Regions from separate parts of the Streptomyces sp. enrichment culture genome, predicted to be linked through region 1. Evidence: riboswitches for the same ligand, from Rfam matches in the RefSeq annotation. Region 1 holds a riboswitch; the other holds the start of a gene.
The links. Region 1 has a riboswitch for S-adenosylmethionine ahead of ACSU6L_RS27445 (aminotransferase class V-fold PLP-dependent enzyme). Riboswitches for the same ligand answer to the same signal wherever they lie in the genome.
Positions count from the first base shown of each region.

Region 2: another riboswitch for S-adenosylmethionine. It lies ahead of thrC (threonine synthase); the one in region 1 lies ahead of ACSU6L_RS27445 (aminotransferase class V-fold PLP-dependent enzyme).

Region 1 is NZ_OZ186847.1:6,210,682-6,215,166, reverse strand. It holds gene ACSU6L_RS27450 (glycerate kinase) at 1-554, shown strand, start outside; gene ACSU6L_RS27445 (aminotransferase class V-fold PLP-dependent enzyme) at 509-1,876, opposite strand; SAM riboswitch class IV at 2,007-2,124, opposite strand; gene trpD (anthranilate phosphoribosyltransferase) at 2,201-3,265, opposite strand; gene qcrB (cytochrome bc1 complex cytochrome b subunit) at 3,401-4,485, opposite strand, start outside.
Region 2 is NZ_OZ186847.1:4,679,739-4,684,223, reverse strand. It holds gene ACSU6L_RS20540 (cold-shock protein) at 127-330, opposite strand; gene ACSU6L_RS20535 (MoaD/ThiS family protein) at 720-998, opposite strand; gene thrC (threonine synthase) at 1,038-2,327, opposite strand; SAM riboswitch class I at 2,346-2,517, opposite strand; gene ACSU6L_RS20525 (glucosyl-3-phosphoglycerate synthase) at 2,665-3,609, shown strand; gene ACSU6L_RS20520 (alpha,alpha-trehalose-phosphate synthase (UDP-forming)) at 3,681-4,485, shown strand, end outside.

The DNA.
Region 1 (4,485 bases):
AGGGGGCGACGCCCGCGCAGGTGGAGCATCTGTCGGCGGGCCTGGAGAACTGGGCGTACGTCCTCACCCGCGATCTCCGGGTGGCGGGCACCGATCTGCGGCACGGGCCCGGCACCGGCGCGTCCGGCGGGCTCGGCGCGGGCCTGGCCGCGCTCGGCGCCCGGCTGCTGCCCCGCTTCGACGTCCTCCTCGACCATCTCGACCTGGACGCCCGGTTGGCCCGCGCCGACCTGGTCATCACCGCGGAGGGCGCCCTCGACCACCAGACGCCGCGCGGCAAGGTCCCGGCCGAGGTGGCCCGCCGCGCCAAGCGGTACGGCCGTCCGGTGCTCGCCCTGGCCGGCACGCTCGGCGAGGGCGCGCACGAGGTGCCGGGTGTGGACGCGTTCAGCGGGATCCTGCCCGCGCCGATGGCGCTGGCGGAGGCGCTGTTGCGGGCGGGCGAACTGCTCACGGACGCCGCCGAACGCGCCCTGCGGTTGATCCTGCTGGGCGCCCGGCTACCGGCTCACGCGGAGGTGTCCGGCACGCAACGCCCGTCCTCGGTGCGGTAGTTCCAGCGGGCGCCGTCCCGGACCAGTTCCCGCACGGCGGTCAGGAACCGCTCCACGTGCTCGTCCGGCGTGCCCGCGCCGAAGCTGACCCGGATGGCGTTGAGGGACTTCTCGCCGGGCGCGGCCTCGGGGGCGCCGCACTCGCCCTGGGTCTGCGGGTCGCTGCCGAGCAGGGTGCGGACGAGCGGGTGGGCGCAGAACAGGCCGTCGCGCACGCCGATGCCGTACTCCGCGGAGAGCGCGGCGGCGAAGTGCGAGCTGTTCCAGCCGTCGACGACGAAGGAGATCACGCCGACGCGCGGGGCGTCGTCGCCGAAGAGGGACAGGACCCGCACCTCGGGCACCTCGGCGAGGCCCGCGCGGACCTTCTCGATCAGGTACCGCTCACGGGCGACCAGGCTGTCGAACCCGGCGTCGGTCAGCGCCTTGCAGGCGGAAGCAATGGCGTAGGCGCCGATGACGTTCGGCGAGCCCGCCTCGTGCCGGGCGGCGCTCTCGTGCCACTCCACGTCCACGCCGCCGTCCTCGCACCGGCTCACCTTGCGGCTGGCGCCGCCGCCCGCGAGGTACGGCTCGGCCTCCCGCAGCCAGTCGGCGCGGCCCGCGAGGACGCCGGAGCCGAACGGGGCGTACAGCTTGTGGCCGGAGAAGGCGACCCAGTCGACGTCCAACTCCTGTACGGAGACCGGGTGGTGGGGGGCCAGCTGGGCGGCGTCGAGCACGATCCGGGCGCCGTGCGCGTGCGCCGCCGCGGCGAGCTCGCGGACCGGCCACAGCTCGCCGGTGACGTTGGAGGCGCCGGTGACGCAGACCAGCGCCGGGCCGTAGGGGTCGCGGTCGGCGAGGGCGCGCTCGAGGGTCGCCACCGCCTCAGCCGGGGTGCGCGGCGCGTCCAGGTAGGTGACCTGGGCGTTCTTCCAGGGCAGCAGGGAGGCGTGGTGCTCGGTCTCGAAGACGAAGACCCGGCAGTCGGCGGGCAGGGCCGCGGCGAGCAGGTTGAGCGAGTCGGTGGTGGACCGGGTGAAGACGACCTGGTCGCCGTCGCGGCAGTCCAGGAACTCGGCGACCGTGCGGCGGGCGTTCTCGAAGAGGTCCGTGGACAGCTGGGAGAGGTATCCGGCACCGCGGTGGACGCTGCCGTAGTACGGCGCGTAGGCGGCGACGTCGTCCCAGACCCGCTGGAGCGCCGGCGCGCTGGCGGCGTAGTCGAGCGCGGCGTAGGCGACCTCGCCGCCGGTGACGAGCGGCACGGTGACATCTCGCCCCAGAACGGGCAGCGGGGCACAAACGGACTGGTCGGCGGCAGCGGTGGAGACGGACATGGCGAAGCTCCCGTGAGGTGAGAGAGAGGAAGAGAGAAAAAGGGATGCGGAGGCGGGGCTCTGCGGCCCTATCGCATTCGCTTGCTCACGGGAGACTCCCTCGAACGACCAGGACCCCTGGTTTGCGAGGGGTCCGCGCTTGCCGTAGGCCTTGCTGCCGTACGGCCTGGTCTTCACCCGGGGCACCCCGCCACGGACGGAGGGTTGCCGGACAGTCGGCCGGGGCCTCATGACTGTCACTCATGACCTGGTACGGGAACGTACGCGAAATGATCGTCGTCCCGCAACCCGTGTCCGGATCGCGGGACGCTCCTCGGTGAAACGCTACGCGTTGCTGGCCGCCACCCAGCGCTCCAGCGTCCGCTTCGCGGCGCCCGAGTCGATCGACTCCGCCGCCTTCGCCATCCCGGCGCGGATCTGCTCCGCCAGCGGCTCCCCGGTCGGCTCCAGCGCGACCAGCGCCGCCGCCGAGTTCAGCAGCACCGCGTCCCTGACCGGGCCGGTCTCGCCGTCCAGCAGGCGGCGGGCGACCTCGGCGTTGTAGGAGGCGTCCGCGCCGCGCAGCGCCTCCACCGGGACCAGTTCGATGCCGACGTCCCGCGGGTCGAAGGTCTCCTCGGCGACCTTGCCGTCGCGGACGATCCACACCCGGGAGGTGGAGGTGGTGGTCAGCTCGTCGAGGCCGTCGTCGCCGCGGAACACCAGGGAGGAGTTGCCGCGTTCGGCGAAGACGCCCGCGACGATCGGCGCCATCCGCAGATCCGCCACACCGACCGCCTGGGCCTTCACCCGGGCCGGGTTGGTCAGCGGGCCGAGGAAGTTGAACGTCGTGCGGATGCCCAGCTGGCCGCGGGCCGCCGCCACATGGCGCAGCGCCGGGTGGAACTTCACCGCGAAGCAGAAGGTGATCCCGGCCTCCTCGGCGACCTCCGCCACCCGCTTCGGCGTCAGCTCCAGATTGACGCCCAGCTTCTCCAGCACGTCGGAGGCACCGGACGCCGACGACGCGGCCCGGTTGCCGTGCTTGACCACCTTCGCGCCGGTGCCGGCCACGACGACGGACGACATCGTGGAGATGTTCACCGTCTTCGCGCCGTCACCGCCGGTGCCGACGATGTCGACGGTGGCGCCGGGCACCTCGATCACATTGGCGTGCGCGTACATCGCGCGGACCAGGCCGGTGATCTCCTCGACCGTCTCGCCCTTGGCCCGCAGCGCCACCGCGAACCCGGCGATCTGCGCGTCGGTCGCCTCGCCGCGCATGATCCGGTCCATCGCCCAGGCCGTGTCGTCGGCGCCCTGGTCCCGGCCCTCCAGCAGCGCGTTCAGTACGACGGGCCAGGAACGGCCCGCCGCGGTGTCGCCTCCAGCGGGGGTCACAGCGCTCATCAGCCGCTCCTGATCGTCGTAGAACACATGAAACACATCGGTGCGATCCCAGCCTATCCAGCCCCGGGCACGGCGAAGGGCCCCCGTCCGAACACCGGACGGGGGCCCTTCAGCGTGGCGTGGCGAACGCAGCGATCAGTGGTGGCCGTGGCCGCTCGTGATCTCCTTGTACTCCTCGACGGTGGGCTTGGCGATCTGGGACTCCTCGCCGTAGTACGCCTTGCTCAGCTTGGCGCGCAGCTTCTCGGAGCCCTTCACCTTGCGCTCGACGCCGTTCTCGTCGACCGTCGGGCCGATCTCGGCCGGCTTGTACTGCTCGTGCGCGGTGAGCGTGTACAGCTTGTCCTGGCTGAGCGGCTCGTGCACCTCGATGAACTCACCGTGCGGCAGGCGCTTGATGGTGCCGGTCTCGCGACCGTGCAGCACCTTGTCCTTGTCCCGGCGCTGCAGGCCCAGGCAGATCCGCTTGGTGATGATGAACGCGAGGACCGGGCCGGCGAAGAAGCCGATCCGCACGAACCAGGTGACGTCGTTGATCGACAGGTTGAAGTGCGTGGCGACGATGTCGTTGCCACCGCCGATCAGCATGATCATGTAGCCGGTCACCCAGGCGACACCGAAGGCCGTACGGGTCGGGGCGTTGCGCGGGCGGTCCAGGATGTGGTGCTCGCGCTTGTCCCCGGTGATCCACGACTCGATGAACGGGTAGAGCGCGATCACCGCGAGGAACAGACCGAAGAGGACCAGCGGGATGAACACGCCGAGGACCAGCGTGTGACCCCAGAAGTTGACCTCCCAGCCCGGCATCGCACGGATCAGACCCTCGGCGAAGCCCATGTACCAGTCGGGCTGGGCGCCCGTGGACACCTGGTCCGGACGGTACGGGCCGAGGACCCAGATCGGGTTGACGGACGCGATGCCGGCGATGGCCGCGATCACACCGAAGACCAGGAAGAAGAAGCCTCCGGCCTTGGCCATGTAGACCGGCAGCAGCGGCATGCCGACGACGTTCTTGTTGTTCTTGCCGGGACCCGCGAACTGCGTGTGCTTGTGGTAGAAGACCAGGATCAGGTGGGCCACCACGAGGCCGAGCATGATGCCCGGCAGCAGCAGGATGTGGATCGAGTAGAACCGGGCCACGAAGTCGGTGCCGGGGAACTCGCCGCCGAACAGGAACATCGAGATGTACGTGCCGACGATCGGCACGGACAGGATCGCGC
Region 2 (4,485 bases), 1.5 Mb from region 1:
CCATCGAGTGCAAGCGGCTCTCGGAGACCGGCAGGTAGTCAGCGGTGGGCGAACAGCCGGCGCCGGCCGCCGGACACGCCGAAGGGCTCGCACCGGCGTGCGGTGCGAGCCCTTCGAATAGAACGTTCAGGCGGTGACGCGAACCATGTCGGCCTGCGGGCCCTTCTGGCCCTGCGAGATCTCGAACTCGACCCGCTGGCCCTCTTCCAGGGTGCGGTACCCGTCCATCTGGATCGCGCTGTAGTGGACGAAGACGTCCGCACCACCGTCGACCGCGATGAAGCCGTACCCCTTCTCCGCGTTGAACCACTTGACGGTGCCCTGAGCCATGCCTAACTCCCCTATTACTGGCCCTTGCACAGATCCGCACTTCGCGGATCCGGGTCAGACCTCACCCCCCAGTCGTTGGGGGCGTGCGCCGGAACGCGTCGACCGCGGCTGAATGTATCTGTCCAACTGCCGTCTGCAACAGGTCAATCGGACGAGAAATCCGGGCAGCACTGATCGCTTATTTACGAAGAATTCACCCGAATTCCGGGCAAGTCGGGCCCGGCAAAAGGAGCGAAAGGCGCGAAAGGGCCGCTGATTTTGGCTGCATCTTGTCGCAGCCACATCGCGGAAAGTGCGGCGGGTTCCCCAACTCTACCGCGCTCAATCACATGGAATTGCCCCCTCCGGATCTCTCACGGAGGGGGCAATTCGATGAACAGCGTGTGACGTCAGCAGCCGCCCGCGACAGCCGGGATGATCGAGACGCCGGCACCGTCCGGCGTGGCCGTCTCCAGCCCCTGCTCGAAGCGGACGTCGTCGTCGTTGACGTACACGTTGACGAACCGACGCAGCTTGCCCTGGTCGTCGAGAACCCGGGCGGCGATGCCCGTGTGGTTCTTCTCCAGGTCGGCGATGACCTCGGCGAGGGTGGCCCCCTCGGCGGCCACCTCGGCCTGACCGCCGGTGTAGGTGCGCAGGATGGTGGGGATGCGGACGGTGACGCTCACGATGAAAACCTCCGGTGGAGTGACTTACTGGGGCTTGGTCTAGACGAGCCCGGCCTCGCGGAACGACTCGAGGTTGGGCCGGATGGTCGCCGTGAGCCCCGTGCCGGCCACCGCGTCGAGGGTCTTGAGGCCGTCGCCGGTGTTGAGCACGACGGTCGTCAGCGACGGGTCGAGCACCCCGTTCTCGATGAGCTTGCGCGTCACACCCACGGTGACCCCGCCCGCGGTCTCCGCGAAGATGCCCTCGGTCCGCGCCAGCAGCTTGATCGCGTCGACGACCTGCTCGTCCGTCACGTCCTCCACCGCGCCCCCGGTGCGCCGGGCGATGTCGAGGACGTACGGCCCGTCCGCCGGGTTGCCGATGGCGAGCGACTTGGCGATGGTGTTCGGCTTCTGCGGCCGGACGACGTCGTGGCCCGCCTTGAACGCGGTGGACACCGGCGAGCAGCCCTCGGCCTGGGCGCCGAAGATCTTGTACGGCCTGTCCTCGACGAGCCCGAGCTTGATCAGCTCCTGCAGACCCTTGTCGATCTTGGTGAGCTGGGAGCCGGAGGCGATCGGGACGACGATCTGGTCGGGCAGCCGCCAGCCGAGCTGCTCGCAGATCTCGTACGCGAGGGTCTTGGAGCCCTCGGCGTAGTACGGCCGCAGGTTGACGTTGACGAAGCCCCAGCCCTCGCCCGCCGGGTCGCCGATCAGCTCGGAGCAGAAGCGGTTCACGTCGTCGTAGTTGCCCTCGATGCCGACGAGCTCGCCGCCGTAGACCGCGGCCATGACGACCTTGCCCTGCTCCAGGTCGTGCGGGATGAACACGCAGGAGCGGAAGCCGGCGCGGGCGGCCGCGGCACCCACCGCGCCGGCCAGGTTGCCGGTGGAGGAGCAGGAGAGGGTGGTGAAGCCGAACGCGCGGGCGGCCTCCAGGGCCTGGGCGACGACGCGGTCCTTGAAGGAGTGCGTCGGGTTGCCGGAGTCGTCCTTCACGTACAGCCCGCCGGTCACGCCCAGCTCGCGCGCCAGGTTGTCGGCCTTGACGAGCTTGGTCCAGCCGGGGTTGAGGTTCGGCTTGTCGGCCACGTCTGCCGGGACGGGGAGCAGCGGCGCGTAGCGCCAGATGTTCGCGGGGCCCGCCTCGATGCGCTTACGCAGTTCCTCGGCGTCGTACGCGGAGAAGTCGTAGGCGATCTCCAGCGGGCCGAAACACTCCTCGCAGGCGAAGACGGGGCCGAGCGGGACGCGGTGACCGCATTCGCGACAGGAGAGCGCGGCGGCGGGACCGAGGTCTACCGTGGAAGAGGAATTCGTGGTGCTTGCAACAGTCTGCACAGCCATGTGAGGCGAGGCCCTTTCTCCTCATCTTCCTCACGACGCACTTCGCCGTGAGACGGATTTGGCACCTTCCCTAGCCGGGAGCCTCGCCACGTCAACTTGACGCGCTGACAATCAGCGCCTGGCGGCGCGGGCGGCTGGAGGGTTGCCGGGGCTTCATCGGGCCGTGTCCCTCTGCCCCTCTGGATGAGCTGTATGTGGTTGTGAACGACGGTCGGCCACCGACATGCGATGGTCATCCGCGTTGTCCAAGACTGTAACCGACGGCCAGGACAGTTGAGATAGTCGTCCGAACCGCGAGATGGATCACAGGGATCCCGACAGTGAGGAGCCGCAGACCGTGCTGGAAGAAGTCGAGCGCTGGCTGAGCACACGCTCCTGGTCCGTGTCCGACCGCCCGCTCCACCGGCTCGTGGCCGCCAAACACGCCACGGGCCAGTCGGTCAGTGTCGTGCTGCCCGCGCTCAACGAGGAGGCGACGGTCGGCGACATCGTCGACGTGATCCGTCACGACCTCGTGGAGCGGGTTCCGCTGGTCGACGAGATCGTCGTCGTCGACTCGGGGTCCACCGATCGCACCTCGCAGGTGGCCGCCGCCGCGGGCGCCCGGGTCGTGCACCGCGACGAGATCCTGCCGCGCATCCCCGCGGTGCCCGGCAAGGGCGAGGTGCTGTGGCGGTCGCTGCTGGTGACCAGGGGCGACATCGTGTGCTTCGTGGACGCGGACCTGAAGGAGTTCTCGGCGGACTTCGTCTCCGGGATCGTCGGCCCGCTGCTGACCGACCCGGACGTGGACCTGGTCAAGGCGATGTACGACCGTCCGCTGGGCGGCGCGGCCGGGCAGGGCGGCCGGGTCACCGAGCTGATGGCCCGCCCGCTGCTGAACATGCACTGGCCGCAGCTGGCCGGTTTCGTGCAGCCGCTGGGCGGCGAGTACGCGGCCCGCCGGTCGCTGCTGGAGCAGCTGCCGTTCCCGGTGGGCTACGGGGTGGAGCTGGGCATGCTGGTCGACTCGCTGCACCTGGTCGGCCTCGACGCCCTGGCGCAGGTGGACGTCGGTGTCCGCAAGCACCGGCACCAGGACGGGCAGGCGCTGGGCCGGATGGCGGCGGCGATCTACCGGACCGCGCAGCTGCGGCTGGCCCGGGGGCATCTGATCCGCCCGTCCCTCACGCAGTTCGAGCGGATGGAGGACGGTTTCGAGCCGCGTACGTACTCCGTGGACACCGAGGAGCGTCCCCCGATGGTGGAGATCGCGGAGTACGCGGCACGCAAGGTGGCGTAACACGCCACCCCCTCCTGTATACGGCCGAACCGTACGTTTGAGCGGTTGGGGGGCGGGCTAGGTTGAGGGCTATGGCTTCAACGTACGGTGCGGCGCAGGTACTGGTGGCCTCCAATCGCGGGCCGGTCTCGTACGAGGTGCGCGACGACGGCTCGCTGCACGCCCGGCGGGGCGGCGGCGGGCTGGTGTCGGGCCTGTCGGCGATCGGGCCGGACGCGGGCGCCCTGTGGGTGTGCTCGGCGCTCGGCGACGGCGACCGCGAGGCGGTGCGCCGCGGGGTCGGCGAGGACGGCGTGCGGATGCTGGACATCCCGGCGGACGTGCACGCGGACGCGTACAACGGGATCGCGAACTCGGTGCTGTGGTTCGTGCACCACATGCTGTACCAGACCCCGTTCGAACCTGTTTTCGATGAGGAGTTCCGGCGCCAGTGGGCGTCGTACGAGGCGTACAACCGGGCGTTCGCCGAGGCGCTCGCCGAGGAGGCCGCCGAGGGCGCCGCGGTGATCGTGCAGGACTACCACCTGGTGCTGGTCCCGGGCATGCTGCGCGAGCTGCGCCCGGATCTGCTGATCGGCCACTTCTCGCACACCCCGTGGGCGCCCCCGGAGTACTTCCGGATGCTGCCGGACGACATCGGCCGGGAGGTGCTGCGGGGCATGCTCGGAGCGGACCGGTTGGGCTTCCTCACCCGGCGCTGGGCGGACGCGTTCACCGCGTGCTGCGAGGCGTTCGCCGGGGGGCTCGGCGACACCCGGATCGGGGTGCACGGGCTCGGCGCGGACGCCGACTTCCTGCGCCGGCGCTCGCACGAGGCGGACGTCGAGGAGCGGATGGCGGCGCTGCGGGCGGAGATCGGCGAGGGCCGCCGGGCGA